DNA from 3 places in the Cellulomonas sp. ES6 genome. Region 1 is predicted to be linked to each of the others. Evidence: predicted binding sites of a transcription regulator. Region 1 holds the regulator's gene; each other region holds the start of a gene.

What was found. Region 1 encodes LexA, which represses DNA repair genes until DNA is damaged. Its sites were predicted from a motif close to TCGAACANNTGTTCGA; they were not measured.
Region 2: P9841_RS00880 (Rv2578c family radical SAM protein) is a predicted target of LexA. The motif match lies at 4,292-4,307, and genes of this name have one in related genera.
Region 3: ruvA (Holliday junction branch migration protein RuvA) is a predicted target of LexA. The motif match lies at 6,334-6,349, and genes of this name have one in related genera.

The regions. Positions count from the first base shown of each region.
Region 1 covers NZ_CP125655.1:4,019,101-4,029,298, reverse strand. Annotated here, with positions in the region: gene P9841_RS18560 (MarR family winged helix-turn-helix transcriptional regulator) at 1-393, shown strand, start outside; gene P9841_RS18555 (DUF6544 family protein) at 390-1,538, shown strand; gene P9841_RS18550 (LysM peptidoglycan-binding domain-containing protein) at 2,022-2,459, opposite strand; gene lexA (transcriptional repressor LexA) at 2,754-3,494, shown strand; gene P9841_RS18540 (aminotransferase class V-fold PLP-dependent enzyme) at 3,601-4,665, opposite strand; gene P9841_RS18535 (LysR family transcriptional regulator) at 4,747-5,706, shown strand; gene P9841_RS18530 (L-lactate dehydrogenase) at 5,726-6,697, opposite strand; gene P9841_RS18525 (ATP-dependent DNA helicase) at 6,880-9,054, opposite strand; gene hflX (GTPase HflX) at 9,111-10,198, opposite strand, start outside.
Region 2 covers NZ_CP125655.1:187,980-198,177, reverse strand. Annotated here, with positions in the region: gene P9841_RS00890 (GNAT family N-acetyltransferase) at 380-1,180, opposite strand; gene aspS (aspartate--tRNA ligase) at 1,177-3,009, opposite strand; gene P9841_RS00880 (Rv2578c family radical SAM protein) at 3,216-4,283, opposite strand; gene P9841_RS00875 (TspO/MBR family protein) at 4,389-4,913, shown strand; gene hisS (histidine--tRNA ligase) at 4,964-6,334, opposite strand; gene P9841_RS00865 (MBL fold metallo-hydrolase) at 6,340-7,041, opposite strand; gene P9841_RS00860 (peptidylprolyl isomerase) at 7,193-7,969, shown strand; gene P9841_RS00855 (DUF349 domain-containing protein) at 7,966-9,810, shown strand; gene P9841_RS00850 (hypothetical protein) at 9,875-10,198, shown strand, end outside.
Region 3 covers NZ_CP125655.1:175,456-185,653, reverse strand. Annotated here, with positions in the region: gene P9841_RS00845 (RelA/SpoT family protein) at 1-286, opposite strand, end outside; gene P9841_RS00840 (adenine phosphoribosyltransferase) at 430-993, opposite strand; gene secF (protein translocase subunit SecF) at 990-2,093, opposite strand; gene secD (protein translocase subunit SecD) at 2,093-4,036, opposite strand; gene yajC (preprotein translocase subunit YajC) at 4,124-4,537, opposite strand; gene ruvB (Holliday junction branch migration DNA helicase RuvB) at 4,633-5,658, opposite strand; gene ruvA (Holliday junction branch migration protein RuvA) at 5,651-6,271, opposite strand; gene ruvC (crossover junction endodeoxyribonuclease RuvC) at 6,380-6,949, opposite strand; gene P9841_RS00805 (YebC/PmpR family DNA-binding transcriptional regulator) at 7,133-7,888, opposite strand; gene pdxT (pyridoxal 5'-phosphate synthase glutaminase subunit PdxT) at 7,973-8,590, opposite strand; gene P9841_RS00795 (pyridoxal phosphate-dependent aminotransferase) at 8,601-9,815, opposite strand; gene P9841_RS00790 (NUDIX hydrolase) at 9,868-10,198, opposite strand, start outside.

The DNA of each region.
Region 1 (10,198 bases):
CACACGGACGAGGCCCTCACCGGCTACGGCGTCACGAGCCGGCAGTGGCTGCTGCTCGCGGTGCTCGTGCGCGCCTTCCCGGGCGAGCACCCGACGCTGACGCGCGCCGCGGAGGTCGTCGGCACCTCGCGGCAGAACGTCAAGCAGATCGCGCTCCAGCTCCAGCGTCGCGGCCTGGTGGACCTGGTCCCCGACCCAGCGGACCGCCGGGCCACGCGCCTGCGCACCACACCGCGGGTCGCCGAGCTGTTCGACTCCCCCGCCGCGGTCGCCCAGCAGCAGGAGCTCGTCGCGCGGGCGTTCGCCGGCCTCGACGACGCCGACCTGGCCCGGCTCGCCGACCTCGTGGGCCGGTGCCTCGCCGCGCTCGCCGACGGGAGGACCCCCGCGTGACCGGCCGACCCAGGAGCACTGTCCGCCTCGCCGTGGGCGCGCTCGCGGTGGCGCACGGCGCGGCGCACCTGCTCGTGCTCGCCGCCACACCCGGAGGTCCGGGCCTGGCCGGCGACGCCGCACCCCCGGCGGTCGGGTCGGCGGAGGGCCTCGCGTGGCTCGCCACGGCGGTGCTCCTCATCGGGGCCGGCACCGCCCTGATCGCCGACCGGCCGACCTGGTGGCGGACCGGCGCGGTCGCGGTCGTGGCGTCCCAGGTGCTCGTGGTGTCGCACGGCGACGCCCGCTGGGGCACCCTCGCGAACGTCGTGCTCGGGATCGCGGTCCTGCACGGGTGGTGCGCGACGGGGCACTGGTCCGCCCGCGCGCGGTACCGCCGCGGCGTCGCGGCCGCCCTCGCCGCAGCCGACGTCCGGGCCGACGCCGACCGGGCGGGCGCCGTCACCGTGGACGACCTCGCGACGCTCCCGGCCGCCGTCGCCCGCTACCTGCGGCGCACCGGCAGCGTCGGTCGCCCGCCGGTGACCGCCGTGCGCGTGACGCTGCACGGCCGGATCCGCAGCGGGCCGTCCGACCGGTGGATGACCTTCACCGGCGAGCAGGTGGACACGGCCGGCCCCCGCCCCACCCGGCACTTCCTGCTGGACGCCACCGCGGCGGGGCTCCCGGTCGACGTGCTGCACGTGCTGACCGAGGGCAGGGCCACCATGCGGGGTGACCTGCTCTCCGCCGTCCCCGTCCTGCGCGGCGCGGGCCCGGCGATGGACCGGAGCGAGACGGTGACGTTGTTCAACGACCTCTGCCTGATGGCGCCGTCCGCGCTGCTCGCCGCACCCGTGACGTGGGAGGAGCTCGACGCGCGCCGCGTGCGGGGGACGTACCGGCAGGGCGGACACTCCGTGCGGGCCGTGCTCGAGTTCGACGAGGACGGCGACCTCGTGGACTTCGTCTCCGACGACCGCTTCCGCGCCACGCGCGACGGGCGGTCGTTCACACGCGAGCGCTGGTCGACACCGGTGGACGGCTACGCGGTGCACCACGGGCGCCGGCTGCCGTCGGCGGCCGCCGCGATGTGGCACCCGAGCACGGGCGAGCCGTTCCGCTACGCCGAGATGGTGCTGGACGACGTCGCACCGGCGCGGTGACGCCCGGACGTCGCGCCGACGCGGTGACGCCGAGGATCCGACCCAGCGCGGCGACGCCGAGGATCCGACCCAGCGCGGCGACGCGGAGCATCCGACCCAGCGCGGCGACGCCGAGGATCCGACCCAGCGCGGCGACGCCGCGACGTCGACCGGCCCCGGGGCGCTCCGGGCACCGGCCCCGCCCGTCCTGCCGGGACGCGTGCGCCCGGCCCGGAGATGACGACGGGGGTGGCCGCGTGTGCGGCCACCCCCGTGGGGACGCCCCCATCCCGTCTCGTCCGGGCGACTCGCCTCGCGCGGACGGTTGCTGCACGCCTCGCGCCGGGCGGCGGGACGAACCCACGGTGCCGGCGACGACGCGTCCCTCGCGGCGAGCCCCCCAGCCAGCCGTTCGAGGTGGCACCACAGTAGAGGCAGGCGTCCCAATTACGCAAGCGTCCCGTGCCGTTATTCACGGCGGCCCGGATGCACCGGACCAGCAGGTCAGGAGCCCGCAGGCAGCAGCAGCACCTGACCCGCCATCAGCGAGGCGTCCGGCAGGCTGTTGAGCTCCTGGAGCCGCAGCACGACGTCGCGCACATCCTCGCCCGGGGCCGCCACGTCGGCGGCGATCTGCCAGAGCGTCTCGCCGGCCACCACGGCGTGGGTCGTGACCTCGGTCGCCTGCTGCGGACCGTCCGCCACCGCGCGGCCACCGACGACCCCTCCGAGCACCACGAGCAGGGCCAGGAGGAGCAGGACCGCGCGACCCCGGCGCGTCAGGTGCAGCGTCGCCTCGGGGGCGGCGGACGGACGCGCGGCGGTGCGCTCCCGGCCGGCGGACCGCGCCGTCACCGGGCCCATCGCGGCAGGACGAGGACGGGCCGGCCGCTCGGCCACGGGACGCGTCCCGAGTCGCGGCTGCACTGCGATGGCGCTCATCTCCACCACTTCCCTCCTGGGCCGCCTCGCGACCCGTCGAACACCTGTTCGTTCGAACGTCTGTACGAACTGAACCACACCCGGAGCGCGATGTCGAGACACGATCGAACAGGTGTTTGATCCACCCGTCCGCGCGCCCTACGCTCGGGGACGTCGGGAACAGCGCACCACGAGGGTCTGACACGACCGCCGGGCGGACGCCGCCGGGTGGGTCCGCAGCCCCGTGACCTGCGCGGTCGCCCGGCTCGGCGGACGGGTGCGGCAGGCACCGGCGCCACGGAGACGGGAGCGGAGATGGCCATCGAGGGATCCGGCGCGACGGCGGGCGCGGCAGACGGGCCTGCCGTGGTCGAGCTCGACGCGGAGGGCGACGGGCTGACCCCGCGGCAGCGCCTGGTGCTGGAGACCGTGCGGGCCTCGGTCGAGTCCCGCGGCTACCCGCCGAGCATGCGCGAGATCGGCGACGCCGTCGGCCTCACGAGCCCGTCGAGCGTCAAGCACCAGCTGACCGCGCTCGAGCGCAAGGGCTACCTGCGACGCGACCCCAACCGGCCGCGCGCCATCGAGGTCGTCCAGCCGGACGACTCACGCGGCGTCGCCCCCCTGCCGGGCGTCGCGGGCCTCGGCGACGAGGACAGCGCCCCCCGCGACGGCGTGCCCGAGGCGGCCTACGTGCCGGTGGTCGGCCGGATCGCCGCCGGCGGGCCCATCCTCGCCGAGCAGCTGGTCGAGGACGTCTTCCCGCTCCCCCGCCAGCTCGTCGGCGCCGGCGACCTGTTCCTGCTCAAGGTCGTCGGCGACTCGATGGTCGACGCCGCGATCTGCGACGGCGACTGGGTCGTCGTCCGCCGCCAGCCCGTGGCCGAGAACGGCGAGATCGTCGCCGCGATGCTCGACGGCGAGGCGACCGTCAAGACGCTCAAGCGCACCGACGGCCACGTCTGGCTGATGCCGCAGAACCCCGCGTACTCGCCGATCGACGGCGACCACGCCCAGGTGCTCGGCCGCGTCGTCTCGGTGCTGCGCGCGCTGTAGCGGCGCCCGCCGCGACGCCGCCCGGACCTCGGCGGCGGCGCCCGCCCGGACCACCGGGCCGGGGACGCCCGCGGACGTCGACCGCCCCTCGGGCGACCCGCCGCGCTCAGGCCGCGGCGTCCCCGCCCGTCGACGTCAGCGCCGCGAGGGCGCGCGCGACGTCCTCCTCGTCGTTCCAGACGTGGAAGGCGAGCCGGACGCGCCCGGCCCGCCCGGCAACGCGGCACCCGGCCGCGCCCAGGGCGGCCAGGCGGCTGCCGTCCGGGTCCGCGAGGCTGACGACGGCGGACCCGCCGGGCTCCAGACCCAGCCCCGCGCGGAGGGCGTCCGCGAGGCCGACCCCGTGCGCCCGCACGGCGGCGGGGTCGGTCGTGGCGAACGCGTCGAGCGACTCCGCGGCACCGAGCCACGCCTGCCAGGCCGGGGAGACGTCGTACCGGCGCGCGTCGGACGCCAGGTGCATCGCGGGCCCGTAGCAGGAGGCCCACGGGTCCTCGCCGGCGTACCAGCCCGCCTGCGCGGGTCGCAGCCCGTCCTGCGCCTCCTCGCGCACGGTGAGGAACCCGGTGCCGCGCGGGGCGCAGAGCCACTTGTACGCGGCCGTGACGGACACGTCGTACCGGCCCGCGTCCACGGGGAGCCACCCGGCCGCCTGCGTCAGGTCGCACAGCGTGCGGGCACCGGCCGAGCGCGCCGCCGCGACCACGGCCTCGTCGTCGAGCACCTCCCCCGTGGCCGACTGGACCAGTGCGTAGGCCACGAGGTCCACGCCGGGCACGACCGCCTCGGCCAGCCGCGTGGCCGGCACGTGCTCGACCCGGATCCGGTCGCCCTGCGCGAGGAACGGGAACACCACGGACGTGAAGTCGCCGTCCACGCAGACGACCCGCGCGCCGTCCGGGAGGGAGCCCGCGACGAGCGACGTCATCGCCGAGACCTGCGACCCGATCGCGACGCGTGTCACGGGCACGCCCACGAGGTGCGCGAACGACGCGCGCGCGGCGCGGACGGCCGCCTCGTAGCCCGGCACGTCGAGCCGGCCGCCGCCCCAGCGGTCCAGGTCGTCCCGGAGCGCCTGCACCGTCCGCCGCGGCGCGACGCCCGCGGTCGCGGCGTTCAGGTAGCCCGGCGCGGGGTCGAAGTCGGCGCGCAGCTCGTCGAGGGATCGCATGCCGGAGACTCTGCCCGGAGACGATCATGCGGACAAGCGCCAGTTTCTCCCGTACCCATGCGTCTAGCTTATGCTCCAAGGATGTCGCCCCGACCGCTCGACGCCGCCGCCCTCCGCCTCGTCCGCGCGGTGCACGACACCGGCAGCGTGACCGCCGCCGCGCGCTCCCTCGGGCTGACGCAGCCCGCCGCCAGCCAGCAGCTCCGGGCGGTGGAGCGGGCGGTCGGCACGCCGGTCGTCGTCCGCGCGGGGCGTGGCGTGCGCCTGACGGAGGCCGGCCTGGTGCTCGCGCGGAACGCCGCCGCCGTGCAGTCGGCGCTCGACGCGACGCTGGAGGAGGTCGCGGCCGTGGCGTCGCTGCGGGCCGGGCGGGTGCGCGTCGCCGCGTTCCCCTCGGGCGCCGCCACCCTGCTGCCCGCCGCGCTCGCCGCGCTCCGTGCCGAGCACCCCGGCCTGAGCACGACGTTCGCCGAGGCGGAGCCGCCCGAGGCGCTCGCCGAGCTCGCCGCCGGCAGGGTCGACGTCGCCCTGACGTTCCGCGCCGCGGACGCCGCGCCGCCGGACGACGGGGAGGGCCGCGGCCTGCTCCGGGTGCCGCTGCTGGACGACGACGTCCTCGTGGTGCTGCCTGCCGCCGACGGCCGCCGGTCCGGGGAGCCGGTGGCGCTCGGCACGCTCGCGGACCGCCCGTGGATCGCCGGCTGCCCGCAGTGCCGCGCGCAGCTCGTGGGCGCGTGCGCGCGCGCCGGGTTCGCGCCCCGGGTGGACTTCGCCACCGACGACTACCTGGCCGTGCTCGGGCTGGTCCGCGCGGGGCTCGGGGTGGCGACGCTGCCCGGGCTCGCGCTCGCCGCCCTGCCGCACCCCGGCGTCACGGTCCACCCGGCGCGCCCCGGGACGTCGCGCGTCGTCGAGGCCGTCGCGGCACCCGGGACGGCGCGGGTCCCGGCGGTCGCCGCCGCGCTCGCCGCACTGCGCACCGCGGCCTCGGGCGTCGAGCACCCCCACGTCCGGCCGCGTGGCGCGACCGGGCGCGTCTGAGACCCGGCGCCGCGGTCGCTCAGAGCCCGAAGCGCCGCGCCACCGCCCGCAGCGACTCGGCCGAGCGCTTGAGCCCCGCGAGCTCGTCCGTCGACATCGGCACCTGGAGCCGCTCGCCCACGCCGGAGCGCCCCACCACCGACGGCACCGAGAGGCACACGTCCGAGATGCCGTGGTAGCCGTCCAGCAGCGACGACACGGGCAGGATCCGCCGCTCGTCCTTGACGATCGCCTCGATGATCCGGGACCCGGCCAGCGCCACCGCGTAGTTGGTCGCGCCCTTGCCGGCGATGATCCGGTACGCGGAGTCGACCACCTCGCGGGCGATCGAGTCGCGCACCTCGCGCGTCAGCGGCACGTGGCCGTCCATCGCGTTCCAGTCGAGCAGCGGGACACCACCGATCGTGGCGGACGACCACAGCGGCAGCTCGGTGTCGCCGTGCTCGCCCGCGATGTACGCGTGCACGTTCTGCACGGCGACGCCGGTGTACTGCGCGATGAGGTACCGCAGCCGGGAGGAGTCCAGGACGGTCCCGGAGCCGAAGAGCTGGGTCGGCGGCAGGCCGGACACCCGCAGCGCCGCGTACGTCACGATGTCGACCGGGTTGGTCACCATCACGTACACCGCGTTCGGCGCCACCTCGACGAGCGACGGCAGGATCTTCTTGACCAGCGAGATCGTGGCCTCGGCCAGGTCGATGCGGGTCTGGCCCGGCTTCTGCTTCGCCCCGGCGGTGACCATGACGACGTCCGCGTCCGCGCACGCGGCGATGTCGTCGGACCCGACCACCTCGGCCATCGGCATGAACTGGATGCCGTGGCCCAGGTCGAGCGCCTCCGCCTCCACCTTGGCCTTGTTGATGTCGTACAGCACCACGCTGCGGGCCGCGCCGCGCATCAGCGCCGCGTACGCCATGGTCGACCCGACGGCGCCCGCGCCCACGACGGCGAGCTTGGTGGTGCGGCGCGGTCCGGCGGCGGTCCCCGGCAGTCCGAGCTCGTCGCCCTCGACGTCGTTCGTCTGATCGCTCACGGCGGTCCTCCCGGTGGTGCTGGTGCTGCGTCGGCGCCGGTCGGCGCGCTGCTGCGCACGAGGCTAGCCGCCCCCGGGCCGGCTGTGCGTCCGCTCGGCTGCGACGCACGTCACGGGCCCGCGCGGGCCCGGACGCGCGATCAGGGCTGCGCGAGCCGGCGCAGCGCCCCGAGCGCGACCTCGCGGTCCGTGGTGCGCCAGAACGCCGGCAGCGACCGCGCCAGGAACTCCCCGTACCGCGCCGTGGCGAGACGCGGGTCGAGGACGGCGACGACGCCCCGGTCGTCCACGGACCGGATGAGGCGCCCGGCCCCCTGCGCGAGCAGCAGCGCCGCGTGGGTGGCCGCGACGGACATGAACCCGTTGCCCCCGGCCGCGGCGACGGCCTCGGAGCGGGCCGACCGCACGGGGTCGTCCGGGCGCGGGAACGGGATGCGGTCGATGATCACGAGCTGGTTCGCCCGGCCCGGGACGTCGACGCCCTGCCAGAGCGACAGGGTGCCGAACAGGCACGTGGCCTCGTCCTCCGCGAACCGCCGCACCAGCGTCGGGAGCTGGTCCTCGCCCTGCACGAGCACCGGGACGTCCAGCCGCTCGCGCATCGCCTCGCCGACGGCCACCGCGGCGCGGCGCGACGAGAACAGCCCGAGGGTCCGGCCGCCGGCGGCCGTGACGAGCGCCTCGATCTCGTCGAGCTGCGCGTCGGTCGCCGGCTCGCGCCCGGGGGGCGGCAGGCGGCGCGCGATGTAGAGGATGCCCTGGCGCGGGTAGTCGAACGGGCTGCCGACGTCCACGCCGTGCCAGGGCAGTGTCGCGGTCGCGGACGACCCGGTCCCCTCGGCGCCCGCCCGCCCGCGAGCGGACGCCTCCCCCGCGGACGCCGCACCCCCCGCGTCCGTCCCCTCGCTCCCGCCCGGCGCCCCGAGCACCGCCGCGGGCGTCGCCACGGAGGCCGTCGCGGCGGCCGCCTCGCCCGCCCCCTCGAGGCCGATCGCCCGCGCCATCGGCCGGAACTCCCCGCCGAGGCTGAGCGTGGCCGAGGTCAGCACGGACGCCCTCCCGGCCAGCAGGTTCGTGCGGATCAGGCCGTTCACCGCGAGGGGCGCCGCGTACAGCCGGGTCGCCCCGTCGCGCTCCCCGCGAGAGCACCACAGGACGGTGAACCGCTGGTCGTCGGGGTCCGCCGCCATCCGCTCGGCCACCTCGAACAGCGCCAGCACCGCGGACGTCGCGATCTTCAGGCCCGGGTCCGGCTGGGCGCTCTCGCCCGCGGCGGGCTTCTCCGGACGCAGGGCGGTGAGCAGCGACCGCGCGGCGTCCCGCACCATCGCCACGGTGGCGCGCGTGCCCTCCGGCAGCCCCTGGGCGAACCGGCCCTCGGGCAGCTGCATGAGGGCGGTGCCGAGCGCCGCGGCGGCACCGTCGAGGTCGGTCGTCGCGACACCGGCGTGGCGGCGCGCGATCCGCCCGGCGTGCTCGACGGTGGCCACCGACAGCTCCGCGGTCGACTGCGCCGTGACGCGGTCGGCGAGCTCGTGCGCCTCGTCGACCACGAGCACCTGGTGCTCGGGCAGCACGCCGGGCGAGCCGGACGCCGCGATCCCGAGCATCGCGTGGTTCGTCACGACGACGTCGGCGGACCGCGCCGCGGCCCGCGCGCGCTCGGGGAAGCACTCGTCGAGCACCGGGCACCGCTGCCCCAGGCACTCCAGCGCCGTCACGGAGACCTGCCGCCACGCGCGGTCACCGACGCCGGGCACCAGGTCGTCCCGGTCGCCGGTCTCCGTGGCCTCCGCCCACTCCCGCAGCCGGACCACCTGGGCCCCGAGCGACTCCTTCTCCGCGGGCTCGCCGTCCGTCGCCTCCGCGGTCGCGGGGTGGTCCGCCGCACCGCGGTCCCCCAGGTCGAACAGCATGCCCTGGTCGTCCGGCGGGTAGCCGCCCGCGGTCTTGTGCACGCAGACGTAGTTGTGCCAGCCCTTCAGCAGGGCGACCTGCGGGGGCCGCGGCAGCTCCGGGGCGAGCGCGTCCGCGACGAGCGGCAGGTCGCGCGTCATGACCTGACGCTGCAGGGCGAGCGTGGCCGTCGAGACCACGACGCGCTCGTCGGCCAGCACGGCGTGCCGGACCGACGGCACCAGGTACCCGAGCGACTTCCCGGTGCCGGTGCCCGCCTGGACCATCACGTGCCGGCCGGCCTCGATGGCGTCGGCGACCTCCCGGGCCATGCGCCGCTGGCCCTCGCGCGGCGCACCGCCGAGCGCCGCCACCGCCACGTCGAGGAGGTGGTCGACGTCCGGGGCTGGATCAGGCACCCGGACAGGGTAGTCGCGCGCGCCGACAGCCCCGCACGCGGCGTCGTCGACGGGCGTCAGCGGCCGCGGACCGCTGCGGCCGCCAGCTCGGACGCGAGGCCGGCGTCGACCCGCCCGCGCAGCGCCGTCCCGAGCTCGGTGTGCTCCTCCGCGTCGATCTCACCGGTCTCGTGCACCCGGTGGACCAGGTCGCCGCGGTCGTACGGGATCACGACGTCGACCGTGACGCCCGGGCGCGGGAGCTGGTCGGCGATGACCGCCTGGAGCTCGTCGATCCCGTCGCCGGTGTGCGCCGAGACGACGACCGCGCCGTGCTCGCGCGAGCGCAGGCGGGCGAGCGCCTCCGGCTCGGCGAGGTCGGCCTTGTTCAGCACGATGATCTCGGGCACGTCCATCGCGCCCGGGATGTCGGCGAACACGTGCCGCACCGCGGCGATCTGCCCCTCCGGGTCGGGGTGCGAGGCGTCCACGACGTGCAGCACCAGGTCAGCGTCGGCGACCTCCTCGAGCGTCGACCGGAAGGCCTCCACGAGCTGGTGCGGCAGGTTCCGGACGAAGCCCACCGTGTCCGCCAGGGTGTACACGCGGCCGTCCGCGGCCTGGGCGCGGCGCACGGTCGGGTCCAGCGTGGCGAACAGCGCGTTCTCCACGAGGACGCCGGCGTCGGTGAGCCGGTTCAGCAGCGAGGACTTGCCGGCGTTGGTGTAGCCGGCGATCGCCACCGACGGGATCGCGTTCTTCTTCCGGGACGCCCGCTTGGTCTGCCGGGCGGGCTCCATCGCGGCGATCTCGCGGCGCAGCTTGGCCATCCGGTTGCGGATGCGGCGGCGGTCCAGCTCGATCTTCGTCTCACCGGGTCCGCGGGAGCCCATGCCGGCCCCGGCGCCGCCGACCTGGCCACCCGCCTGCCGGGACATCGACTCGCCCCAGCCGCGCAGGCGCGGGAGCAGGTACTCGAGCTGCGCGAGCTCGACCTGCGCCTTGCCCTCCCGCGACTTGGCGTGCTGGGCGAAGATGTCGAGGATCAGGGCGGTCCGGTCGACGACCTTCACCTTGACGACGTCCTCGAGCGCGCGGCGCTGCGAGGGCGCCAGCTCCCCGTCGACGACGACGGTGTCCGCGCCGACGGCCAGGACGACGCCCG
Region 2 (10,198 bases), 290 kb from region 1:
AACCGTGGTGCGCATGAGAGCCTCCGAGTCGAGGTGGACGCCGAGGGGACCCCGCCGTCCTCGTGGAACGCGCATCGAGCGGCGCGCCCCGGAAGCCTCTCCCGGATGCGAGCACCCATCCGGACGATCCCGACCTCGTTGAGTGCCGACTGAGTGCTGTCGCCCCACTACTGGGTGCCGGTTCGCCTCGGCGGTGGGCGACGACTGAGTGGAGCGGACCCGATCCCGGCCCTGACTGGTCCGCTGCACCACCCCCCGCCCGCCGGCACCCGTCGGAGGCTCCCACGTGCCATCGAGGTGGTCCGGGGGTCACCACGATGGCGCTTCGGAGGCTCCGAACGGTCGCGGCGGGGCGGGGTGCGCGCGGGGAGGTGAGGGGTCAGGGGTGGCGGAGGGTGGTCATGCGGTGGACCGTACGCAGGCCGAGGCGGTGGTAGATGCGCCGGGCGCCGTCGTTGTCGTCCCACATACCCAGGGACACCCAGTCCGCGCCGTCGGCGAGCAGCGCGCGCGTCGCGGCGGCGGTCAGGGCAGCACCGAGGCCGCGCCCGCGGTCGCCGGGGCGGACACCCAGGCCGTGCAGATGGGCGGACCCGGCGGATCCGGGCTCACCGGCGCGCCGGCCACCGCGACCCGCGCGCGGTCCGGACCCGATGACGCCCGCCAGCGTGCCGTCGGGGGCACCGCTCCCCCACCACCGTTCGCCCGGGCCCGCCGGGTCAGCGTCCGTGGTCGGGTTCGCGGCCGCGAGGCACGCGCGGATCGCGTCCGCGTCGGCGACGGGGTCGAGCTCGCGCACCGCCACCTCCCCGGTGACGGCCGGGGGCGCCTGCTCCGTGACCATCCACTCCCAGCCCGTGCGTGCGGGGAGCAGGCCGAGCCGGGCCACCTCGGCGGGTCGCAGCATCCCGAGCGCCGCCGTGTCGACCCACGCGACGGCGTGCGTGGCGTCATCGTGGTCGCGCAGCAGGTCCGACGCCGGGCCGGCCGGCCCGAGCACGATCAGGCTCGTGCGCGTCCCCGGTGCGCCGGACGCCGCGACGGCGCGCTGCACGAGGAGCAGCGCGCCGTCACGCGCGACCACGCGCTCGGGCGACCACAGGGGTCGGTCGTCGAGCAGGAACGGGTCGTCGGCCCAAGGCGCCGGGAGCGTCGCAGGGGCCCCGACGTCCGCCGTCACGCCGAGGCGGTCGCCGCGGCGGCCCCGTCCTGCGCGCCGGCCTCCGCGTCGGCACCCTGCTGCGCGGCGGCGGGCCGCTTCGGGCGGGCGTCGACCCCCGCCTCCTTGCGCTGCTGCTCCGTGATCGGCGCAGGCGCACCCGTGAGCGGGTCGTAGCCGCCGCCCGACTTGGGGAACGCGATGACGTCGCGGATCGACTCGGCCCCGGTCAGCAGCGCGACCACCCGGTCCCAGCCGAGCGCGATCCCGCCGTGCGGCGGGGCGCCGAACTGGAACGCGTCCAGCAGCCAGCCGAACTTCTCGCGCGCCTCCTCCTCGCCGATGCCCATGACCGCGAACACGCGCTCCTGGACGTCGCGGCGGTGGATACGGATCGAGCCGCCACCGATCTCGTTGCCGTTGCAGACGATGTCGTAGGCGTAGGCGAGCGCCTGGCCCGGGTCCTCCTCGAAGCGGTCGATCCACTCGGGCGTCGGCGACGTGAACGCGTGGTGCACCGCCGTCCAGGCGCCCTCGCCGACCGCCACGTCGTCGTCCTCGCCGGTCGGCTTGAACAGCGGGGCGTCCACGACCCACACGAACGACCACTGCGACTCGTCGACCAGCCCGCCGCGGCGGCCGATCTCGAGGCGTGCCGCACCGAGCAGCGCGCGGGCCTCCGAGGGGCGGCCGGCGGCGAAGAACACCGCGTCGCCCGGCTGCGCCCCGACGGCCTCGACGAGCCCGGCGCGCTCCGCCTCGGAGATGTTCTTGGCGACCGGCCCGGCGAGCGTGCCGTCCTCGGCCACCGTGACGTACGCCAGGCCCTTCGCCCCGCGCTGCTTCGCCCACTCCTGCCAGGCGTCGAACCCGCGCCGCGGCGTCGACGCACCGCCGGGCTGGACGACGGCGCCGACGTACGGGGCCTGGAACACCCGGAACGGGGTGTCGGCGAAGAACCCGGTCAGCTCCACCAGCTCGAGCCCGAACCGCAGGTCCGGCTTGTCGGTGCCGTACCGCGCCATCGCCTCCGCGTAGGTCATGCGGGCGATGGGCGTCGGGATCCGGTAGCCGATGAGGTCCCACAGCGCGACGAGGATCTGCTCGCCGAGCGCGATCACGTCCTCCTGGTCGACGAACGACATCTCGACGTCGAGCTGCGTGAACTCCGGCTGCCGGTCGGCGCGGAAGTCCTCGTCGCGGTAGCAGCGCGCGAGCTGGTAGTACCGCTCCAGACCGCCGACCATGAGGAGCTGCTTGAACAGCTGCGGCGACTGCGGGAGCGCGTACCAGGAGCCCGGCGCCAGGCGGGCGGGCACGACGAAGTCGCGGGCGCCCTCCGGCGTCGACCGCGTCAGCGTGGGGGTCTCGACCTCGACGAAGTCGTGGGCGTCCAGGACGCGCCGGGCGGCCTGGTTGGCCTTCGCGCGCAGCCGCATCGCCCGGGCCGGCTCCGGCCGGCGCAGGTCGAGGTAGCGGTAGCGCAGGCGCGCCTCCTCGCCCACCGGCTCGTCGAGGGACGACGACACCTGGAACGGCAGCGGCGCGGACTCGTTGAGGACGACGACCTGCGCGGCGACGACCTCGACCTCACCGGTGGCCAGGTGGGCGTTCTCGTTGCCCTCCGGGCGGCGGCCGACCTCTCCGGTGACCTGCAGGACGTACTCCGAGCGCAGCCCGTGCGCGACGGCCTCGTCGCGGATGACGACCTGGGCGATGCCCGACGCGTCGCGCAGGTCCACGAACGCGACCCCACCGTGATCACGGCGGCGGTCCACCCACCCGGTCAGGGTGACGGTGGTGCCGATGTGCTCGGCCCGCAGCGAGCCGGCGGTGTGGGTGCGCAGCACGACAAGTCCTCTCAGGTGGTGGGTCGCTGCACGCAGCAGCCCGGCGAGTCTACTGCCGGAGGCGCACGCCCCCCGGACGCCCGCCGTCCACCGCCGGTACCGACGCCACCCGCCCCGGCCCACCCGGCCGCGCCCAACCCACCCGGCCGCGCCCAACCCACCCGGCCGCGCCCGGCCCACCCGGCCCACCCGGGCCACGGCCGGGCTCAGAACAGCACGGGCTGCACCGCGCCCGTCGCACCGCCGGGTGCCATCGCCGCCATCACCGCCTCGGGGCTCTCGGCCGGCCGCGCGCGCCAGGGCGACGGCTCCCCCGCCGCCTCCCCGGGGCCGGGCAGCCCGTGCCGGCGCCGTAGCGGGCGCACCCGGTCGCGCAGCCAGCGGCGGTACTCGTCCGGCACGTACGCGCCGCGGCCGTACAGCCGCTGGTAGCGGGGCACCAGCTCGGGCCGGTGCTCGCGCAGCCACCCGAGCACCAGGGGCCGCACGGGCCCGCGCAGGTGCAGCGGGATGACGGTCACCCAGGAGGTGCCGGCCTCGGCCAGGTCGCCCAGCAGGGCGTCGAGGTGCTCGGTCGAGTCGGTCAGCCACGGCAGCACGGGGGCGACCAGCACGCCGCACTCCAGCCCGGCGTCCCGCACCGCGCGGACGAGCGCCAGCCGGGCCCGGGGCGTGGGGGTGCCCGGCTCGAGCGCCTGCTGCAGGCCCTCGTCCCCCACCGCCAGGGACACGGCCACGCTCACGCCGACCTCCGCCTGCGCGGAGGCGAGCAGCGGGAGGTCACGGCGCAGCAGCGTCCCCTTGGTCAGCAGCGACAGCGGCGTCCCCGAGCGCGCCAGCGCCTCGATGATGCCCGGCATGAGGGCGTAGCGGCCCTCGGCCCGCTGGTAGGGGTCGGTGTTCGTGCCGAGCGCCACGTGCTCGTGCCGCCACGACGGCCGCCGCAGCTCCGCGGTCAGCACGTCGACCACGTTGGTCTTCACCACGATCTGGGTCTCGAAGTCCGCCCCGGCGTCCAGCCCGAGGTACTCGTGCGTGGGACGCGCGAAGCAGTAGGTGCAGGCGTGCAGGCAGCCCCGCATGGGGTTGACGGTCCACCGGAAGGGCATCGCGGACGACTCCGGCACCTTGTTGAGCGCCGACTTCGCGTGCACCTCGTGGAACGTCACGCCCGCGAACCCGGGGGTGCGCACCGACCGCTGGTGACCCGCCAGCGCGAGCCCGGGCAGCGTCCCGTCCGCCTCCGTCGTGATCTTCTGCCCGTCCCACCGCACCCTACGATTCGAACACGTGTTCGACTCGCTGGCAAGCCCCGCGCCACGTCGTCAGCGGGCCGTCCTCCGGTTGCCCCGGCGACCGCGCGCACGGACCGTGGAGGCATGACCTCGACGCACCCCGACGTCCCCGCCACCACCGGCCGGGACGCGGCGCCCGCCTCCCGCGGCTGGCCCGTGCTCGTCGCGCTGCTGGCGGTGAACGCCGCCGTCGCGTGGGGCGGCGGCCTCGCGTCGGCCTCCGCGGTGGACGGCTGGTACGCCGCGGCCGACAAGCCGGCGTGGACCCCGCCGGACTGGGTCTTCGGGCCGGTCTGGACCGTCCTGTACGTGCTCATGGCCGTCGCGGCGTGGCTGCTCTGGCGCCGCCACGGCGCGCACGCCGCCCGCACCGCCCTCGTGCTGTACGGCGTGCAGCTCGCCCTCAACGCCGCGTGGACGCCGGTGTTCTTCGGGGCGCAGCACCTCGGCGCGGGGCTCGCGATCATCCTGGCGCTGGAGGTCGCGCTGGTGGCGACCGTCGTCGCGTTCCACCGGCTCTCCCCGGCCGTGGCGTGGCTGCTCGGCCCGTACCTGGCGTGGGTGCTCTACGCGACGACGCTCAACGCGGGCGTGCTCGCGCTCGCCTGAGCACCGGGGCCCGGGGCGGCCCGGACCGCGTGACCCGGGCCGCGCCGGCCTCAGCCCTCCGCGGGGACGACGCGCGGGTGCAGGTCGTCGGCAGGGGGCGCCCAGACCGCCGGGTCGGCGTCGACCTGCTCCCCGGACCGGATGTCCTTGACCTGGTCGGCGGCGCCGTCCTCGGTCGCGGGGAACCACACGAACGGGATCCCGCGCCGGTCCGCGTGCCGGATCTGCTTGCCGAACTTCGCGGCCGTCGGCGCGACCTCCACCGGGACCCCCCGGGCCCGCAGCGCCGTCGCGACCGCGTCGGACGCCGACCGCGTCTCCTCGGACGTCACCGCGACCAGCACGGCCGCCGGGACGCCGCGCGTGGCGCGCACGAGCCCCCCGGTCAGCAGGCGGGACACGAGCCGGGACACGCCGATCGACAGGCCGACGCCCGGGTAGGTCTGCTTGCCGTCGGACGCGAGCGTGTCGTACCGGCCGCCGGAGCAGATCGACCCGAGCTGCTCGTGCCCCACCAGCACCGTCTCGTAGACGGACCCCGTGTAGTAGTCCAGGCCGCGGGCGATCTTGAGGTCGGCCACGACGACGCCGGGCGCGCGGACCGCGGCGGCCTCGACGAGCTGGCGTAGCTCGGCCAGCCCCTGCTCCATGAGCTCGGACTCCACGCCGTGCCGTGCCGCGAGCTCCCGCACCCGGTCGACCACCCCGGCGTCGCCGCCGGAGATGCCCGCGAGCTCGAGGCACGCACGGGCCTGGTCCGCGGTCGCGCCCGCCTCGGCGACGAGCAGCCCTGCGACGGCGTCGGGCCCGACCTTGTCGAGCTTGTCGATGCCGCGCAGCACCGCGTCGACGTCCGTCAGGCCGAGCCCGCGGTAGAAGCCCTCGGCGACGCGGCGGTTGTTGACGAGGATGCGCACCGGCGGCACGCCGATCTCACGCAGCGCGCCGAGCGCCTCCGCCATGACGAGCGGCAGGTCGACCTCGTAGTGGTAGGGCAGCTCCCCCGCGCCGACGACGTCGATGTCCGCCTGCACGAACTCGCGGAACCGGCCGTCCTGCGGGCGCTCCCCGCGCCAGACCTTCTGGATCTGGTAGCGCTGGAACGGGAACGCGAGGTGCCCGGCGTTCTCCAGCACATAGCGGGCGAACGGCACGGTCAGGTCGAAGTGCAGGCCGAGCTGCCCGCCGCGGTCGGCGTCCGTCGCGTCCGGCTCCTCCTGGAGGCGGCGCAGCACGTAGACCTCCTTGGAGGTCTCCCCCTTCCGCAGCAGCTGGTCGAGGGGCTCGACCGCCCGCGTCTCGATCCCGGCGAACCCGTGCAGCTCGAACGTGCGCCGCAGGGTGTCGAGGACGTGCTGCTCGACGACGCGACCGTCGGGGAGCCACTCGGGGAAGCCGGACAGGGGGGTGGGGCGTGCCATGCGCGTCATCCTGCCAGGTACGGGTTGTGCGCCAGCTCCACGTCCACGCGGCTCGCGGGGCCGTGGCCGGGCAGCACGTGCGTGCGCGGCGGCAGCGCGGCGACCACCTCGCGCAGCGTCAGGGCCATCGCCGCCGCGTCGCCGCCCGGCAGGTCCGTGCGCCCGACCGTGCCGGCGAACAGCACGTCCCCCGTGAACGCGACCCGCTCCCCGGCCGCCTCCAGCAGGTACAGCGTGGACCCCTCGGTGTGGCCCGGGGCGTGCCGCGCCACCAGGCGCACCCCACCGAGGACGAGCTCCTCGTCCGCCGTGCGCGCACCGTCACCGTCGCCGAACGGCTCGGTCCCGGGACGGGCCCACGCGGTGTCCGCCCCCGCGGCGGAGAGCGCCGCGAGCAGGCCGTCGGCGACGCCGGCCGCCCCCTCGCCCAGCGTGCCCACCGGGTCGTCGAGCCGGTACGCGTCCCGCGCGTGCAGGCGCAGCGGGACGCCCGCCGCGGTCGCGACGCGCCCCGCGTCCCACACGTGGTCGGCGTGCCCGTGCGTCGCCAGCACCCCCGCGACGCGCAGGCCGTGCTCGGCCACCGTGCGGGACACGGCACCCGCCACGCCACCGCCCGGGTCGACCACGACGCAGCTCCCGTCGTCCGCCGCGACGACGTAGCAGGTGGCCGCGAACACCGGGGCCGTCAGGGGGAAGATCCGCACGGGGTCACGCTAGCGCCGCCGCACCGCCCCGCCACGGGCCGGTGGGCGCACTCGACCGCAGCCGCGGCTGCCTAGACTGTCGGGCGGGCGCGGGCGTCCTGCGTCCGCGCGCGGGGCGCTGCCCCGGCCGACCGACCGACGAGGAGTGTGCGTGCCGTCCAGCAAGCGCGAGCGCGAGTACGAGCGGCGCCGCTACGAGAAGTGGCAGCAGCGCCAGGCGACGAAGCGCGCCCACCGGCGCCGTCAGCAGGTCGTCGCGGGCGGCGTGGTCGGGGTCCTGGTGCTCGGTCTCGGCGTCGGCGCCGCCCTGGCGCTGACCGGTGGCGACGACGCCCCCGCGCAGGCCGCCGGCACGCCCACCGCGGAGACGACCACCCCGGCCGCGCGCACCGGCAACGGCGGCGTGCTCCCCGACGCCTCGGCCGCGGAGGACCGCGCGTGGACGGGCACGATCAGCACCGACCAGGGCGACATCGGCATCGAGCTGGACGGGCAGGCCGCGCCGCAGGCCGTCGCGAACTTCGTGACCCTCGCGCAGGAGGGCTACTTCGACGGCACCGGCTGCCACCGCCTCACCACGAGCGGCATCTACGTGCTGCAGTGCGGCGACCCGACCGGCACCGGGACGGGCAGCCCGGGCTACGCGTTCGGGCCGATCGAGAACGCCCCGGACGACGACGTCTACCCCGCCGGCACCATCGCGATGGCCCGGCAGTCCGGCGACGGGGAGTCGCAGGGCAGCCAGTTCTTCCTGGTCTACGAGGACTCGACGATCCCGTCGGACCAGGCAGGCGGATACACCGTGTTCGGCCGCATCACGTCGGGCCTCGACGTGGTGCAGGCAGTCGCTGACGCGGGTGTGGCCGGAGGTGCCTCGGACGGCGCCCCGGCGACCCCCGTCACCATCGAGGGAGTGGAGACCCAGTGACCGAGACGCCCGACGCGCAGCAGCACTCGCAGGACGGCGACGACGTCGCCGTCCCCGGGACGCCCGCCGCCGAGACGCCCGAGACGGGCTCCGCCCCCGAGGCCGCGACCGCCGCCCCGGCGGAGGACGACAGCGTGGGCGACGGCACCACCGCGCCCGCCGACGCGGCCCCTGACGCCGACGCGGCAGCGGAGACCGACGCGGCAGCGGAGCCCGACGCGGCCCCTGAGACCGACGCGGCTCCCGAGCCCGTCGCAGCCGCCGAGCCCGACGCGGCCACCGAGCCCGACGCGGCCACCGAGACCGAGGCGACGACGGCCGAGGAGCCCGCGCCGGAGGAGCCCGCCGCGGACGCTCCCCCGGCTCAGCCCGGGACCGCCGGGGTCTCCCCGGACGCCGAGCCCTCCGACGCCCCGGCCGCCGAGGAGCCCGCCCCGGCCGCCGCCACCCCCACCCCGCGACCCGCCCCGCGGCCGCCGCTCCCGAGCGCCTTCAAGCCGCGCCCGCGCCCGGCTGCGGGTGCCTCCCCGGCTCCGGCCGCCGCGCCCGTCGTGCCGGTGCCGGTCCCGGACGACTCGGCCGAGGCCGCCGCCGCGACGCAGTTCGGGCGCGTGGACGACGACGGCACCGTGTACGTGCGCGAGGGCGACGGCGAGCGCGCCGTGGGTCAGTTCCCCGGCGCATCCGCGGACGAGGCGCTCGCGCTGTACGTGCGCCGGTTCCTGGACCTGCAGGCGAAGGTCGCGCTGTTCGAGGCGCGTCTGACGGCCACGGACCTCGCGGTCAAGGAGATCGACCAGACGCTGGCGAAGCTCACCGAGGAGACCGCCGAGCCCGCCGCCGTCGGCGACCTCGACGGCCTGCGCGCCCGGCTCGACGGCTTGCGTGCCGCCGCCGCCGAGCGCCGCGCCGCCGTCGAGGCCGAGCGCGCCGCCGCCCGCCAGGCGGCGCTCGACGCCCGGACCGCGATCGTCGAGCGGGCCGAGAAGATCGCCACCACCGACCCCGCGCGGATGCAGTGGCGCCCGGCCGGCGAGCAGCTCCGCGGCCTGCTGGACGAGTGGAAGGACGCGCAGCGCTCCGGCCCGCGCATCGACCGCACGTCCGAGGAGGCGCTCTGGAAGCGGTTCAGCCACGCGCGCACGACGTTCGACCGGGAGCGGCGGCACTACTTCGCCGAGCTGGAGTCCCGGAACGCCGGCGCGAAGGCCGCCAAGGAGGAGATCGTGCGCGAGGCCGAGCGCCTCGCGTCGAGCACCGACTGGGGCGCCACCGCGGGTGCGTACCGCGACCTCATGGCGCGCTGGAAGGCGTCCGGCCGGGCGAGCCGTGCGGACGACGACGCCCTGTGGGCGCGGTTCCGCGCGGCCCAGGACGCGTTCTTCCACGCCCGCGACGAGGTGAACGCCGCCACGGACCGGGAGTTCCGCGCGAACCTCGAGGTCAAGGAGGCGCTGCTCGTCGAGGCCGAGACCATCGACCCGGCGAAGGGCCTCGGCCAGGCGAAGGCCGCGCTGCGCTCGATCCAGGACCGGTGGGAGGCGGCCGGCAAGGTCCCGCGCGCCGACATCCAGCGCGTCGAGGCCCGGCTGCGTGCCGTCGAGGCGCGCGTCAGGGACGCCGACCAGGCCGAGTGGCGCCGGACCAACCCGGAGACGCGTGCACGCGCCGAGGGTGCCGCCGCCCAGCTCGAGAACGCGATCGCGCAGCTCGAGGCCGACCTCGCGAAGGCGCAGGCGGGTGGCGACAGCCGCAAGGTCGCCGAGGCGCAGGCCGCCCTCGACGCCCGCCGCTCGTGGCTGGAGCAGGTGCAGCGGGCCGCGCAGGACTCGCGGGGCTGACGCCCGTCCACAGGATGCCGGTCGCCCCTCGACGTGCACGGGGGCGACCGGCATCCTGCGTCGGGTGACCCCGCACGCCCCCGACGTCCCGCAGGCCGACGATGCGCCCGCCGGCCCCCCGCCCGGCCCCGCGCACGCACCCGCCCGCCTCGTCCACCCCGCCGCGCTCGCCGCTGCGCCGGGGCTGGTGAGCCGGGCCGACCTGGGCGACGTGGCGTGGCAGGTGCTGCTGCGCGACGGCGACCTCGTGCGGCTGCGCGGCGACGTGGCGCTCCCGCGGGGCGTCGCGGAGACGCCGGCCCTGCGCGCTGCCGCGCTCGCGTCGGAGGTCGCCCGCCGGGACGTCGTGGCGCGGGTCGCGGCCGCCTGGGTCCACCTCGGCGGCCCG
Region 3 (10,198 bases), 280 kb from region 1:
TCGTCGCGACCGCGACCGGGTGCGTGATGTAGGGGTCGCCGCTCTTGCGCAGCTGGCCTCGGTGCGCGGCCTCCGCCGTGGCGTACGCGCGCTCCAGCAGCGCGAGGTCCGCCTTCGGGTGGTTGGTCCGCACCGCCTGCAGCAGCGGCTCGATGACCGGCGACTGGCCGACGGCACGACCCTGCCCGAACCGGGCCAGGCGCGAGCGCACGCGGCTGGTGGACCCCGTGCTCGGGGGTGCCTCCGGCCGTGCGTCCGGGACCGACGTCCGTGCCTGGTCCGCCATGCGCGCCTCCCGTGCCGGTCGCCGCCGGCGTCCGCCGGTGCCGTGGTGGCGTCCCGGTCTCGTGCCACCGCCCGGCCGGGGGTCGCCTCGGCCGAGCCGCCTATCCGCACGATTCTACGGCGTCGGCGCGGTGCTGCCGCTCGTCAGCCCACGGCGAGCAGCGCGTCCACGTGGTGACCCGCCAGCCGCGACCGCCCCGGGAGGAACGTGAGGTCCAGGAGGAACGACAGCCCCACGACCTCGGCGCCGCACTCGTGCAGCAGCTCGACGGTCGCCGCGGCGGTGCCGCCGGTCGCCAGCACGTCGTCGACGACGAGCACGCGGGACCCGGCGGGCACCGTGAACGGGTGCAGCTCGACCGACGCCGCGCCGTACTCCAGGGAGTAGTCGCGGCGGGCGGTCGGACCGGGCAGCTTGCCGGCCTTGCGCACCGGCAGGAACCCGGCGCCCAGCGCGGCGGCGACGGGTGCCGCGAGGATGAAGCCCCGGGCCTCCATGCCGGCCACCAGGTCGACCGGGCCGGGCGCGCGGGCGGCCATCTCCTGGACGACCGCGGCGAACGCCGGGCCGTCCGCCAGCAGCGGGGTGATGTCCTTGAACACGACCCCGGGCGTCGGGTAGTCGGGGACGTCGCGCACCAGCGCGTCGACCCGGTCCACCAGCGCCTGGCCCGTCAGCGTCACGGCGTCCAGCGGGCGGCCGGTCATCGGCGTCCCTTCCTGCGGGGCTGGGCAACGGGACCCTGGTGCCCGCCGGGGCGGACCTGACCGGTCGCGCGGGCCACGGCGACCGGCGCACCCTCCGTGCCGGGGGCGTCGGTCGCACCGGCCGCGCGGGCGCGGGCGGCCAGCACCTTCGCGGTGTGCTCGCGGATCGGCTGCTCGCGCACCCGCAGGGCGACCTCCAGCGGCGTCGCGAGGAACACCGACGAGAACGCCCCGACGATCATGCCGACGAACAGCGCCAGCGCGATGTCCCGCAGGGTGCCGGCACCGAGCACGAACGCCCCGATGAACAGGATGCCCGCGACCGGCAGCAGCGCCACGACGGAGGTGTTGATCGACCGGACCAGCGTCTGGTTCACGGCCAGGTTCGCGCGCTCGGCGTAGGTCGCGCGGGTCTGGTCGAGCACGCCGGTGGTGTTCTCGCGCACCTTGTCGAAGACCACGACGGTGTCGTAGATCGAGTACGCGAGGATCGTGAGGAACCCGATCACGGTGGCCGGCGTGACCTCCCATCCGACGGCGGCGTACACGCCGACCGTCACGATCAGGTCGTGGAACAGCGCGATGATCGCCGCGACCGCCATCCGCCAGTTGCGGAAGTAGACCGTCAGCACCAGCGCGACGAGCACGAGGAAGACCACGAGGCTGATCGCGGCCTTCTGCGACACGTCCTTGCCCCACGTGGGGCCGATGAACGAGCTCGCGACGTCGTCCTCCGTGACGCCGTACGCCTCCTCGAGCGCGGTCCGGACCTGGTCGACCTGGTCGTTGGTCAGCTCGGTCGTCTGGATCCGGATGGACGACGACCCGACGTTCGTGACACGGGGCACCTCCTCCGGCGCGACCTCGGCGACCGCGTCCATCGCGGGTTGCTGGTCGGACGTCGCGGCGTTCGAGACGGTGAACTCCGACCCGCCCCGGAACTCGATGCCGGGCTGCAGCCCCGGCTTGACCAGGAACACGGCCGACAGGAGCACCAGGACCGCGGAGATCGTGAACCACACGCGGCGGCGCCCGACGATGTCGTACGAGCGGCGGCCGGTGTACAGGTCGTTGCCCCACTGGGCGAAGTTGACGGCCATCAGGCGTCGCTCCCCTCGGTCCGTCGTGCGTCGCCCTGCCCGGCGGGGCCGGTGTCGCCCGGGCTGTCCTGCGGCGGCGCGTCCGGCGGGGCGTCACCCGCCTGCGCGTCCTGCGCCGCCTGCTGGGCGGCGCGGGCGGCCGCCCGCCGCTCGGCGATCGTGCCGCCGGGGGCCGTGGGCGTGGCCACGAGCGTCGAGGCGGCGGCCGGGCGGGTCAGCCCGGCCCGCTCGGCGTCCGGGGTGCCGGCGTCGGCCGCGGGCTCGGTGCGCGGTCCGCGCGCCACCCGGCCGCGGCCCACGTACCGGGACTGGTCCGGGGCGCCGAGGCGGCGCGGGTCGAGCCCGGAGAACCGGTGGCCGCTCGCGAAGAACCGCGTCTTCGCGATGAGCAGCATCACCGGGTGGGTGAACGTGAAGACGATGAGCAGGTCGAGCAGCGTCGTCAGCCCGAGCGTGAACGCGAAGCCGCGCACCGAGCCGACCGCGAGGAAGTAGAGCACCACGGCGGCCAGGAAGTTCACGGCGTCGGACGCCAGGATGGTCCGCCGCGCGCGCTCCCACCCGCGGTCGACCGCCGCCACGAGGGTGCGGCCCTCGCGCAGCTCGTCGCGGATGCGCTCGAAGTACACGATGAACGAGTCCGCCGTGATACCGATCGCCACGATCAGGCCGGCGACGCCGGGCAGCGACAGGCGGTACCCCTGCGTCCACGACAGCAGCGTGATGACGCCGTAGGTCAGGACCGCCGCGATCACCAGCGAGGCGACGGTCACCAGGCCGAGGGCGCGGTACTGGAACAGCGAGTACACGACCACGAGCAGCAGGCCGATGAGGCCCGCGATGAGGCCCTTCTCGAGCTGCTCGGAGCCGAGCGTCGCGGAGATCTGCTCCTGGCTCTGCACCTCGAACGTGAGCGGCAGCGCGCCGAACTTCAGCTGGTTCGCCAGGCCCGTCGCGGTGTCGCGGGTGAACGAGCCCGAGATCTGCGCCTTGCCGTCCGAGATGACGACGCCGGGGTCGAGGGACGGCGCCGAGATCACCAGGCCGTCGAGCACGATGCCGAACTGGTTCTGCGGCGAGGTCAGGCCCTGCAGCCGCTCCGTGACGGCCGCGAACTCCTTGGTCCCCTGCCCGTCGAACTCCAGGTCGACGACCCACTCGTTCGTGACGGTGCCGTTCTGGTTGACCCGCAGGCCCGAGGACGCGTTCGCGATGCTCGAGCCCTGGATCTCCACCGGCCCGAGGATGTACTTCAGCGTGCCGTCCGGGTCGCAGGTGACGAGCGCCTTGTCGGCGTCGCCCGACTTCCCGCCCGTGAGGTTCGCGGGGTCGGTGCAGTCGAGCTCGTCGAACCGCGCCTGCACGGCCGGGGTGATGTAGTACGCGGCGTCGCTCGGGGAGTCCGGGGCGTCCTTGGTCGGCTCGTCCGACGGCTCCTCGGCGTCGCTGCCGGCCGCCGCGTCGTCGGCCGCCGCGTCGTCCGCGGCCGCCGTGGCGCCGTCCGTCGGGGCCGCCGACGGGTCGGCCGTCGCGGCGGCGGTGGGCTGCGGCCCGGCGTACGTCAGGACCGGCCGGAACTCCATCTGGGCGGACGTGCGCACCAGGTCGAGCGTCTCCTCGCTCGGCCGGCCCGGCAGGGCCACGACGATGTTGGACCCGCCCTGGCTCGTGATCTCCGCCTCGGCGACACCCGAGGAGTCGACGCGCTGCCGGATCACCTGGATCGCCTGGTTGATGGTCTCCTGCGTAACCTGCGACTCGTCCTCGGCGACCGGCGCGAGGATCAGCTGCGTGCCGCCCTCGAGGTCGAGCGCGAGCTTCGGCGTCCACGTGGCGTCGGAGAGGCGCGTGCCCGCGAAGATCGTGGCGAAGACCGCGACGGTCAGGACGGCGAGCGTGATCAGGGTGCGCGCCGGGTGCCGGCGGCGGGTGGGTGGGGCCAACGGATCGTCTTCTCTCGTGCGCGTACCGCCCGCGGGCTGCGGGCGGTACGGGTGGTGGGCGGCCGGCCCGGTGGCCCGGCCCCTCGACTACTGCTGCGGCTTCTTGCGGCCGTCCGGGCCCTCGTCGTCGCGCGGCGGCTGCAGCGAGGACAGGTCGTCCGGCACGTCGATGAGGCCCGGCGGCACGGCGCCGGGCTCGTCGCGCCACTCGGCGTCGTCCTCGTCCTCGACCTCGTCCTCCTCGACCGGCGGCTCGACCAGGCGGGCGATCGCGGCCTTGATCCAGCGCGACCGGTTGCCCGGGGTCGACTCGAGCGTCACGACGTCGTCCTCGACCTCGACCACGGTGCCGTACATGCCCGAGCCGGTCATGACCTCCTGGCCCGGCTGCAGGTTGTCCCGGAAGCTCAGCTGCTGGCGCTGGGCCTTCCGCTGCCGGGAGGACAGCAGGAACATCGCCCCGAGCCCGATGGCGAGGATGAGGAGAAACGAGTAGTCCACGGAGAAACAGCTCCTGATCGCGTCTGACGTCGGCCGCAGTCTAGGCGCCACGGTCCCGGGCACCTAACGAGCGGGGGCGCCGGCGGGTTCCCCGCTCAGCCGAACAGCGTGTCCGTGGGCGCCGGCGCCGCGAGCCCGAGGTGCGCCCAGGCGTCGGGCGTCGCGACCCGGCCGCGCGGGGTCCGGCCGATCAGGCCCTCGCGGACCAGGAACGGCTCGGCGACGGTCTCGACCGTCTCCGGCTCCTCCCCGACGGCCACCGCGAGCGTCGTCAGGCCGACCGGGCCGCCCCCGAACCGGGTGCACAGCGCGGTGAGCACCGCCCGGTCGAGGCGGTCGAGCCCGCGCACGTCCACCTCGTACACCTCGAGGGCGGCGCGGGCCGCGTCGAGGGAGAGGGTGCCGTCCCCGCGCACCTGCGCCCAGTCCCGCACCCGGCGCAGCAACCGGTTCGCGATGCGCGGCGTCCCGCGGGAGCGCGACGCGATCTCCGCGGCGGCGTCGTGCGCGAGCGGCACACCCAGCAGCCCGGCAGACCTCAGCAGCACCCGCTCGAGCTCGTCGTCGGCGTAGAAGTCGAGGTGGCCCGTGAAGCCGAACCGGTCCCGCAGCGGCGCGGGCAGCAGGCCGGCGCGCGTGGTCGCGCCCACCACCGTGAACGGCGGCAGCGACAGCGGGATGGCGCTGGCCCCCGCGCCCTTGCCCACGACCACGTCGACGCGGAAGTCCTCCATCGCCACGTACAGCAGCTCCTCCGCGGGACGCGCGAGGCGGTGGATCTCGTCGAGGAACAGCACCTCGCCCTCCTCGAGCGAGGACAGGATCGCCGCGAGGTCCCCCGCGTGCTGGATCGCCGGGCCGCTCGTGACGCGCAGCGACGTCCCCAGCTCCGCCGCGATGATCATGGCCAGCGTCGTCTTGCCGAGCCCGGGCGGGCCGGACAGCAGCACGTGGTCCGGTGCACGCCCCCGGCCGAGCGCCGCCTGCAGCACCAGCGAGAGCTGCTCGCGCACCACCCGCTGCCCGACGAACTCCGCGAGGTGGCGGGGCCGCAGCGCCGCCTCGGCCGCCCGCTCGAGGTCGTCGGCCTCCGGGCGCACGACGGAGTCCGCGTCAGCCACGCCCACCGCCCAGGGCCCGGAGCGCCGCGCGCAGCACGCCCGCGACCTCGGACTCGGCGACCGGCTCGTCGCCGCCCTCCAGCACGCCCGCGACCGCGTCGGCCGCCGCCTTCTGGTTCCACCCCAGCCCGACCAGCGCCTCGACGACCTGGTCGCGGCGGTCGCCGGGGCGCGCCGCCGCCGCCGGGCCGCCCGGGACGCCGACCACCGCGGGGGCGCCGAGCCGGTCGGCGAGCTCGAGGACGATCCGCTGCGCGCCCTTGTGCCCGATGCCGGGGACCCGCTTGAGGGCCGCGAGGTCCTCGTCCGCGACCGCGCGCCGCAGGCCGTCCGGGGTGTGCACCGCGAGCATCGCCAGCGCGAGCCGGGGCCCGACGCCGCTGACCGTCTGGAGCACCTCGAACACCTCCCGCTCGTCGCCGTCCGCGAACCCGAACAGCGTCAGCGAGTCCTCGCGGACGACGAGCGACGTGTGCAGCGTGGCCTGCTGGCCGACGCGCAGGCCGGCGAGCGTGGCCGGGGTCGCCTGCACGAGCATGCCGACGCCGCCGACCTCCACCACGGCGGCGTCCAGCCGCACGGCCTGCACCGTCCCGTGCACCGAGGCGATCACACCGGCTCCTTCCCGTCGGACGCCGCGAGGTCGGACGTCGGCGTGCAGTCTGCCACGGCCGTGCGAACACGTGTACGAACGACACGCGCCGCCCCGCCGGGCGCGGGGTCAGGCGCGGACGCGGCGCGCCGCCTGCTCCGCCTGCGCCCAGGCCCGCTGCGCGGCGGTGAGCGAGCCCGGCGCCCGCTGCGGCGCGCCGACCGCCCCCGCGGGGCGCCACAGGTGGCAGATCGCCAGCGCCAGCGCATCGGCGGCGTCGGCCGGGCGCGGCAGCTCGTCGAGGGACAGCAGCCGCTGCACCATCGACTGCACCTGCGGCTTGTCGGCGCGGCCGTTGCCGGTCACCGCGGCCTTGACCTCCGACGGCGTGTGCATGGCCACCGGGATGCGGCGACGCGCGGCGGCCAGCATCGCGATGCCCGCGACCTGCGCGGTGCCCATGACGGTCCGGACGTTGTGCTGCGCGAACACGCGCTCCACGGCGAGCGCGTCGGGCGCGTGCTCCTCGAGCCACTCGTCGATGCTCGCCGCGATCACCAGCAGGCGCTGGTCGACGTCCTGCGTGGCCGCGCTCTGCGCGACGCCGACGGCGACCATCCGCACCTTTCGGCCGGGCAGCCCGTCGACGACGCCCAGCCCGCACCGGGTCAGGCCGGGGTCCACACCGAGTACGCGCACCCGGCCATCCTCGCAGCCCCCCGACGCACCGTCCGGATCCGGGCGGGCGGACACGCCCGGCGTGTCGGTGCGTCCGGATCCGTCCGCCGCCCCGGCAGGCGCCCGGACGCGACGACGCCCCGCGGCGCACGGGGCGGGGCGGGGCGTCGTCGGGCGCGCGGCCGCGGGGGCCGCCACGCGGGGTCAGTCGGCGTCGAGCTCCGCCATGACCTCGTCGGAGGCGTCGAAGTTCGCGTAGACGTTCTGCACGTCGTCGGAGTCCTCGAGCGCGTCGATGAGGCGCAGGATCTTGCGGGCGCCCTCGGCGTCCACCTCGATCTGGGTGGCCGGGTAGAACACCACGTCGGCGGAGTCGTACTCGATGCCGGCCTCCTGCAGCGCGGTCCGGACGGGCACCAGGTCGGTGGCCTCGGACAGCACCTCGTACTGGTCGCCCGCGTCGTTGACCTCCTCGGCGCCGGCCTCGAGCACCGCCATCATGACGTCGTCCTCGGTGGTGCCCTCCTTGGGGACCATGACGACGCCCTTGCGCGAGAACAGGTACGACACCGATCCGGGGTCGGCCATCTGCCCGCCGCTGCGCGTGAACGCCACGCGCACGTCGGCGGCCGCGCGGTTGCGGTTGTCGGTGAGGCACTCGACGAGCACCGCGATGCCGCCGGGGCCGTAGCCCTCGTACAGGATCGTCTGGTAGTCCGCGCCGCCGGCCTCGGCACCGGAGCCGCGCTTGACCGCGCGCTCGATGTTGTCGTTCGGGACCGAGGTCTTCTTGGCCTTCTGGATCGCGTCGTAGAGCGTCGGGTTGCCCGCCGGGTCACCGCCGCCGGTGCGCGCGGCGACCTCGATGTTCTTGATGAGCTTCGCGAAGAGCTTGCCGCGCTTCGCGTCGATCACGGCCTTCTTGTGCTTCGTGGTGGCCCACTTGGAGTGCCCCGACATCGCTTCCCTCTCGTATCCCGCGCCGTCCCTGCGCTCCCCCGGCCGGCGGTGCGGCGCGACCCGGCAGCGGGTCGCGCCCCGCTCTCACAGGGCGTCGCGGACGATCTCGACGAACAGCCGGTGCACCCGCGTGTCCCCCGTCACCTCCGGGTGGAAGGACGTGGCGAGCAACGAGCCCTGGCGCACCGCGACGATCCTACCGGCGGCGGGCCCGGACTCCACGCGGGCCAGGGCGGTGGCGGCGGGTCCGACCTCCTCGACCCAGGGCGCCCGGATGAAGACGGCGTGCACCGGGTCGGTGTCGCTGCCGGGGACGCCGTCGATGCGCAGGTCGGTCTCGAACGAGTCGACCTGCCGGCCGAAGGCATTGCGCCGCACGGTCACGTCGAGCCCGCCCAGGGTCCGCTGCCCGTCGATGCCGCCCTCGATCCGGTCGGCGAGCAGGATCATGCCGGCGCAGGACCCGTACGCCGGCATGCCGCCCGCGAGCCGCTCCCGCACGGGCGCGTCCAGGTCGAACGCGCGCAGCAGCTTGTCGATGGTCGTGGACTCGCCGCCGGGCAGCACGAGGGCGTCGACGGCGTCGAGCTCGGAGGTGCGCCGCACGGGCACGGCCTCGGCACCGCTGCCGCGGAGGGCGGCGAGGTGCTCGCGGACGTCGCCCTGCAGGGCGAGGACACCGATGGTGGGGGAAGCGCTCACGCGCCTCATCCTACGAATCGGCGGTGACTGCTCCGTCCAGCGCCTCGCGCACGGCCGCCGGGACCTCGACGGCCTGCCACGCGTCGACCATGTCGGCCAGGCGGGACAGCCCCTCGAGCAGCGCCGTGCGCTCGCTCGCGAGCGAGACCCGGACCATGCCCTCGCCCCCGGCGCCGAACGCGCTGCCGGGCGAGACGGAGACGTGCCGCTCGTCGAGGAGCCGCAGGGCGAACGCCTCCGAGTCGGTCGTCGCGGCCGAGACGTCGACCATGAGGTAGAACGCCCCGCGCGGCGGCACGGACGGCACGCCGCGCGCGTCGAGCAGCGCCACCGCGGCGTCGCGCCGCTCCCGGTAGGACGCGACCGCGGCGGCGACGTCGTCCTGCGGCCCGGACAGCGCGGCGAGGGCGGCCCGCTGGCTGACGGAGGACGGGCAGGCGACGGTCGCCTCGGCGACCTGGCCGAGCAGGTCGATCACCCCGGGGTCGCGCGAGACGACGTAGCCGAGGCGCCAGCCCGTCATCGCGTAGGTCTTGGAGAACGAGAAGAACGTCAGCACGCGCCCGTCGGTGTCGAACGCGGCGGGGCTGGCGTGCGGCTGGTCGAACGTGATGGCCTCGTAGCACTCGTCCGAGAACACCCACAGGTCGTGCTCGCGCGCCAGCTCGACGACGCCCGCGAGCAGCTCGGCCGGGTACATCGCGCCGGTGGGGTTGTTCGGGGAGCAGACCACGACCGCGCGGGTCGCCGGGGTGATCGCCGCCTCGATGTCGGCGAGCGTCGGCACGAACCCGTTCGCGGCCCGTGCCGGGTAGGTGCCGACGCCGACGCCCGCGGCCACGGCGGCCATCCGCCAGTTCGGGAACTCCGGGTCCGGCACGAGGATCTCGTCCCCCGGCCCGGCGAGCGCGTTGATCGCCATGGCGAGCCCGTGCATCGCGCCGTGCGTGACGACGACGTCGGCCGCGGTGACGTCGAGGCCGTTGACGCGGCGCACCTTCTCGGCCAGGGCCTCGCGCAGCTCGGGGCTGCCGGTGCTGGACGTGTAGCCGGTGTGCCCGGCGGCGGCGTCGCGGCCGGCCGCCTCGACGACGTGCGCGGGCGTCGGCACGTCGGGCTCGCCGATCTCCAGCCGGATGGCCTCCGGGTCGCGCATCGCCAGCTCCATGAGCGTGCGGATGCCGCTGCGGTGCATGCGGGTCACAGGGGAGGTCGAGATGGGCACCGGCCGACGATACCTGAACCGCGACCCCCGAAGTTACCCCCCGGTACGGAAATCAGTCGTCGCGCTGGAGGCCGAGGTGGCGCACGGTCCCGTCCCACCCGCCGAGCAGCGGCCGCACGAGGTCCGGCAGCCCCTCGGGGAACACCTCGCGGCTCTCCGCGGCCAGGTCGTCCAGGTGCCACCACCGCATCTCGTCCAGCAGGTCGAGCTCGACGTCCGTCCACCCCGCCCGGTCGATCGCCCCGGTGTCGAGCGCCGACCCGACGCGCGCCAGGAAGAACACCTCGTCCTGGCGGCACCGCTCGGCGTAGAAGTCGAACACCGCGGACCGCGTCAGCACCGGCCCCACCAGCGCCCCGTCGTCCAGCAGCAGCCCGGTCTCC